DNA from 3 places in the Vibrio sp. 1249-1 genome. Region 3 is predicted to be linked to each of the others. Evidence: predicted binding sites of a transcription regulator. Region 3 holds the regulator's gene; each other region holds the start of a gene.

Evidence for each region. The regulator PurR, encoded in region 3, represses purine synthesis genes. The targets are predictions, from matches to a motif close to TNANGNAAACGTTTNCNTNA.
Region 1: R7Z50_RS04525 (inosine/guanosine kinase) is a predicted target of PurR. The motif match lies at 1,127-1,146, and genes of this name have one in related genera.
Region 2: metK (methionine adenosyltransferase) is a predicted target of PurR. The motif match lies at 1,127-1,146, and genes of this name have one in related genera.

What each region holds. Positions count from the first base shown of each region.
Region 1 covers NZ_JAWOWJ010000002.1:230,681-232,961, reverse strand. The annotation lists gene R7Z50_RS04525 (inosine/guanosine kinase) at 1-1,050, opposite strand, end outside; gene R7Z50_RS04520 (hypothetical protein) at 1,168-1,437, opposite strand; gene mnmA (tRNA 2-thiouridine(34) synthase MnmA) at 1,626-2,281, shown strand, end outside.
Region 2 covers NZ_JAWOWJ010000005.1:19,051-21,331, forward strand. The annotation lists gene metK (methionine adenosyltransferase) at 1-981, opposite strand, end outside; gene tkt (transketolase) at 1,297-2,281, shown strand, end outside.
Region 3 covers NZ_JAWOWJ010000002.1:95,717-97,997, forward strand. The annotation lists cyclic di-GMP riboswitch class I at 1-63, opposite strand, end outside; gene purR (HTH-type transcriptional repressor PurR) at 351-1,355, opposite strand; gene torD (molecular chaperone TorD) at 1,825-2,281, opposite strand, start outside.

The DNA of each region.
Region 1 (2,281 bases), 130 kb from region 3:
AATTTTTTCTGGACCACCCATATATGGCGAGATATGCGAGTACACTTTTATTGGCGTCTCGCATGAGTCTTTTTTCGCCGGACGACTAAATTCATAACGATTAAATTCAGCAATTGACCCTGGAAGTAATGGCAAAGAAGTTTCGCGCTTCGCGCTATCTTCCGTATACCCAGCCATAAATAGACCTACAGGACCCGCCGTGCACAATACTAAATCAGCCCACTCCAATGTTTTATCAGACGCAGCAAGTGGATCAGATTCCCCCGTCAGTGCTTCTGCTTCATCTTCATTCATCGCAACGACTGAAACGTTATCTCGAATGAATTCTTGCCAATATTTAGGGTCATCTTGAATAACAAACTTTGTGCCTAAAGTCAGAACAACAGGCACATCATTCTTTTTCGCGTACTCAATCGCTTTCATTGTTGCTTCCGGCATTGGGTCGCCGTCTTTGCAACGTACTAGATATGACGTCAGTACAAGTGCTGATGCATTTTTAAAGATTTTCTCTGGAATGCTATCAGGATGGAGTTGGTTCATTTGCCCTTCGCTGATAGCAAAAGTACGTTCGCCGTCTTCTGTGATAAGAGCAAAACAACGGCCAATTGCACCATCTACACCTTGTAGGTAGTTCAAGTCCATGCGGCTTGATGTATTACAAAGATAACGGTAACCGTAGCTGCCAATCTTAATATCCTGGCTCATCACTCCAAGTAGTGTGGAGCGATCATCCGCTAGCACGGAGTAGTTATGTAGCGTGTTACCAATGGTACCGCCCGCATACTCATTGGTAATCAAGTTCTCTTCTTTCAGTTGCTGGTATAACTCTTCTGCTCTTTCGTCATCGATAACCAAAGAGTGACCTTTACTCAGACCGTACTTTTCAATCACATCCGTTGTAACTTTTGCTTCAATATCAACCAAGGTTTGGTCAATACCAATGATGTGAGTGCGCGTCATCTTCTTGCTTTCTTGTGCTTGGCTCACCAGCGGGTCACGAGCATGAACAGGAAAATAGTGCTTCGATTTGCGTTGTCCAGGAAATTTCATATTGTCAGTCTGAGTAAGGGGATGAAAAGGAGAGCGGATTCTATACCGCTAATAATAAAGCAGCAATAAAAGCGATTATAGCAAACGTTTGCTGACAGCTTTTTTCTTTTAGGTGGCTTATTCACCTTCCATAAAGCTGAGATCTGGTAGTTGCTCAAGGTGCTCGCTATAACGCTTTAGGTTGAACTCACCTTCATTCTTCATTACATCAAAAATCTCAATTGACATCGCACATGCCATCATCGCAACCGCATCTTCACGTGGTGTGCCAGTCATCATTAAACGCATAAGGGTTTCTTTTACTTTAAGCGGGTTGCCATCTTCGAGCTGATTTTCAACAATTTCAATCAACTCACTTTCTTGCATAAATTGGTTTTCTTCTGTCATTTGGTGTTTCCTCTTGGATTTTGGCCAACTATGCCATATATACCTCTTCTATACTTGCGAAATTACTCGTTCGAATCTTTGTTGAAGAAAAATCCAGCGAAACGAATTGTGATTTCGATCTCGGATCTGTCACCGGTCTGTGGATTCTGATAGAATCTGCATCCCGTTTATTTAAGTGGTGTTTAGTAATGTCTGATAACAGCCAAAAGAAAGTCATCGTCGGTATGTCCGGCGGCGTTGATTCATCTGTTTCCGCGTATCTTCTAAAGCAGCAAGGCTACCAAGTAGAAGGCCTTTTCATGAAGAACTGGGAAGAAGATGACAACGAAGAATATTGTACAGCGGCAGAAGATCTTGCTGACGCTCAGGCAGTATGTGACAAGCTAGGCATCCACCTACACACTATCAACTTTGCTGCCGAATACTGGGATAACGTATTTGAGTACTTCCTTGCTGAATACAAAGCGGGCCGTACTCCGAACCCTGACATTCTTTGTAACAAAGAAATCAAGTTCAAAGCATTCCTAGAATTCGCTGATGAAGTACTTGATGCTGATTACATTGCAATGGGCCACTATGTGCGTCGCTCTTTCCCAGAAAACGGTGAAAAACCACAAATGTTACGTGGTCTAGATGGCAACAAAGATCAAAGCTACTTCCTGTACACATTAAGCAACGAGCAAATCGCACGTAGCCTATTCCCTGTTGGTGACCTAGAGAAACCAGAAGTACGCCGCATTGCGGAAGAGCAAGACCTAATTACTGCTAAGAAGAAAGATTCAACTGGTATTTGTTTCATCGGTGAACGCAAGTTTACGGAATTCCTAGGTCGCTACCTTCCAGC
Region 2 (2,281 bases), on a different contig from region 3:
AATGATGATGTCGTGAGATACTTTCTCAGTACCGAACGTTTCCACCATGATAGACGTTGGATCAGCAACACCGATTGCGTAAGAAAGTTGGATCTCACAACGGTCAGCCATGCCTGCCGCTACGATGTTTTTCGCTACGTAGCGTGCTGCGTATGCTGCACTACGGTCAACTTTTGATGGATCTTTACCAGAAAACGCACCGCCACCGTGACGAGCTGCGCCGCCGTAGGTATCTACGATGATCTTACGACCAGTTAGGCCACAGTCACCCATAGGACCACCGATTACGAAGCGACCGGTTGGGTTAATGAAGAAGTTTGTTTCTTTGTTGATCCACTCAGAAGGTAGCACTGGCTTAATGATCTCTTCCATTACCGCTTCACGCAGGTCTGAAGTTGAGATTGAGTCACAGTGTTGAGTTGAAAGAACAACCGCGTCGATACCAACGATGTTACCTTGATCGTATTGGAATGTTACCTGAGATTTTGCATCAGGACGCAACCAAGGTAGTGTGCCGTTTTTACGAACTTCTGCTTGCTTTTGAACAAGACGGTGAGAGTAAGTAATTGGCGCTGGCATTAGTACTTCAGTTTCGTTACAAGCGTAACCAAACATGATGCCTTGGTCGCCTGCACCTTGTTCTTTAGGGTCAGCTTTATCAACACCTTGGTTGATATCTGGCGACTGTTTACCGATTGTGTTTAGTACCGCACAAGAATCTGCGTCAAAGCCCATATCTGAATGTACGTAGCCGATTTCACGAACGGTTTCACGAGTTAACTCTTCGATGTCTACCCATGCTGAAGTCGTGATTTCACCACCCACCATTACCATACCGGTTTTAACGTAAGTCTCACATGCAACACGAGCCTTTGGATCTTGCTCTAGAATCGCGTCAAGAACCGCATCAGAAATCTGGTCTGCAATTTTATCTGGATGACCTTCTGATACTGACTCAGAAGTAAACAGGTGCTTAGCCATGTTAGCTCCACTATATCTGGTTTAAAACTGGGGAATGATAAACTCTCCAGCGCAAATTAATACTAATTTTTGTAGGTGTATCTACATCTAGACGTCTATTCTAAATTTGATTGCTCGAATTACAAGCTCTTTTTTGGTTTTTGTTATAACCAAACGTTTGCCTGATTTATTGATAATTTTAAGAACTTCGAACGATTTGGCGCGAAAGGTGCAATATTTGTGAGGTTTTGGACTGGAAAACGTTTGCACACCCAACAGGGCTTTGAGAGAATTATGACCTACTTTTCGTTTCGCTTAATGTACTCAGGAGCAGACATGTCGTCTCGTAAACATCTTGCCAATGCAATTCGTGCTCTAAGCATGGATGGTGTTCAACAAGCTAACTCAGGCCACCCAGGCGCACCAATGGGTATGGCTGATATCGCTGAAGTTCTTTGGCGCTCTCACCTAAACCATAACCCTTCAAACCCAGAGTGGGCCGACCGCGATCGCTTTGTGCTGTCAAACGGTCATGGGTCAATGCTTATTTACTCTCTACTGCACTTAAGCGGTTACGAGCTATCTATTGACGATCTGAAAAACTTCCGTCAATTGCACTCAAAAACCCCAGGTCACCCAGAGTACGGCTACGCGCCTGGTATCGAGACAACAACGGGTCCTCTAGGTCAAGGCATCACTAACGCTGTTGGTATGGCGATCGCAGAGAAAGCACTAGCGGCACAGTTCAACAAAGAAGGTCACGATATCGTTGACCACTTTACGTATGTGTTCATGGGTGACGGCTGTCTAATGGAAGGCATCTCGCATGAAGCATGCTCTCTTGCAGGTACTCTTGGTCTAGGCAAGCTGATTGCATTCTGGGATGACAACGGCATCTCTATCGACGGTCACGTTGATGGTTGGTTCTCTGACGATACACCTAAGCGTTTTGAAGCGTACGGCTGGCATGTAATCCCAGCAGTCGATGGTCACGACTCAGACGCGATCAACGCAGCAATTGAAGCAGCAAAAGCGGACCCACGTCCTACGCTTATCTGTACCAAAACAATTATCGGTTTCGGTTCTCCTAACAAGTCTGGTTCGCACGACTGTCACGGTGCACCACTAGGTCACGATGAAATCCAAGCGGCTCGCGAATACCTAGGTTGGGAGTACGGCCCATTTGAGATCCCGGCAGATGTTTACGCTGAGTGGGATGCAAAAGAAGCGGGCGCCGCGAAAGAAGCAGCTTGGAATGAAAAATTCGAAGCATATGCTGCAGCTTACCCTGCTGAAGCGGCAGAGCTTAAACGTCGTCTAA
Region 3 (2,281 bases):
GTAATATGGTTCAGGCCGGAGGCTTTGCGTCCCACTCTTTCGAATGGTTTGCCCTGTGCGTGACACAATGAGCATACTTCTTATATTGAATTAACATCACGGTTTAGCGTTAAAAGTGTGATTTCGGTTCAATAAAAATGATAGATTGAATGCTCTATTTTGCATATGGAAAGGTGCAAATTGGCCTTTGAAAAGGAGTTCTTAATATATATTACATTTATATAAAACAGGGAGTTAACGTTAGTCAATTGTTATTAGAGTGGTGTGAAGTATTAGAGAATGCTTAATTTTTCCAAAAAAATAAGCGCCCCTGTAGAGCGCTTATTTAACACGGTTAAATACAGTGAAATTTAGTTCATTTTTTTCACAGTATTTCGAATTACAAGCTCAGGTTGCATCTCGAAAATTCGTTTTTCGTGTTCTTTATCTTTGATACGCTCAAGTAGAATTTCGAATGCATTTTTACCAACACGACGTTTAGGTTGGTGGATAGTCGTTAGCGGTGGAGAGAAGTATTCCGCAAGCTCGATGTTGTCGTAGCCGATCACTGAAATATCTTCAGGAATTTTGATCCCGTTTTGTTGCAAGCGGCTCATTAGGCCTAGAGCCATTGTGTCGTTAAAACAGAATACCGCCGTCGGGCGCTTGTCCATTGCGGTAATTTTATCTGCAACTAATACGGCCGTATCACATTCAAAGTTACCTTCAAGGATCCAGTCTTCATTTACAGCTAGGTTCGCTTCGCTCATTGCGCGACGGAAACCTGCAATGCGCTCTTGGCAAGCAAGCTTTTCAAAATGACCGCTTAGACAAGCGATATCCGTATGACCATTATCAATCAGATGTTTGGTTGCAATGTAGCCACCTTCTTCTGAGTTATCCATGATCTTGTCTGCTTGTGAGCTCTCTGGGCCCCAATCCATGACCACTTTAGGAATGTCCGCATGACGGTCAAGCATCTCTTTTAGTTCTTCGGTTAAGTCAGAACACATCACTAGGATGCCATCAACGCGCTTTTCAGCCAGCATACGAATGTAATCGCGTTGTTTTTCGTAAATCCCGCCTGTGTTACATAAAATCAGAGTATAGCCTTGGCGGTAACAGTAGCTCTCAACGCCATCAATCACTTCTGAGAAAAATAGGTTAGTTGATTGAGTTACTAACATGCCAATCGTACGAGTTGAGTTGCATTTTAGGCTGCGTGCAACGGCACTTGGCGCGTAATTCAGCTCGTCAACGGCTTTCATTACTTTTTCTTGCGTTGCTTCTGCAACGAAACGCGTTTTATTGATAACGTGCGAAACTGTCGTAGTGGAAACGCCGGCTAAGCGAGCAACGTCTTTTATCGTGGCCATAAATGGTGTCCTGTATCGAGCTACTGAAATATGTCGTATTGGATGTACCTGATGCTCTAATGGTTTCACACCTAGCAATATAAAATTGGCGCTAAGTGTCTCGGCAGCGGTTGATCCAAGTGCGACAAAAGGGTACGTAGCAGCATCGGTCGATGAATTTTATCTTTTTTTCTATCTGATGAGAAATTGCCATCAACCTGTTAAGAAAACACAAAAACCGCTATATTTCAGCGGTTTACATATAAATCATATTTAATCGTTTGCGCTCACATTTTAGCCCTATGTGGACTGACTAGCAATGTTTTCAGCAAGAGATTTGTGTATTTGAAGTCACATTTTGACTGCTAAATAACCAAGCGTCTTTGCGCTAAGTTAAGGCAAACGAATATTATACCCAAGTTACTTACAATTGGTCACTTTCAGGCATACAGGAAGCCCGATAGGCAGGCTCCCTAAAAATAGGCGGCAATTATTCACCAAGAAGGTAGGCGCTGTCTAGTTTACAAAATGCAACTAATAGTTTCGCGACACTCGAGTAAAATCCAAATTCGTCGAATTTTTTACATTTGTCTGAAAACTGAGGTAACCAAGACATCAATTGTTGCTGGATAAAGTCGTTTTGTTTAACGAAGGCTTCTTCCATGTGTTTTTCTTGTTCAAGCTCGTTTGAGCGGATAATCATGTTCCCGAGAAAGTCGAGCTCAACGGCTAAGTGATCCGCAGGTTCCTTTAGGTTTTCGTCTACTTGAACGCCAAATTCAGCCATCAACTTTTCCATTTCCTCAGCTGGCTTGTCATTCAGTAAACCTGATTCACCAATGTACATGGATGCGTAAGGAAGAGCGCCGTATTTTTCTGTCTTCAAAAACAGTTCACAAAAGTCAGCTGCAAGCTCTAGTTGTGCATCTTCACGATCTTGTAACCGA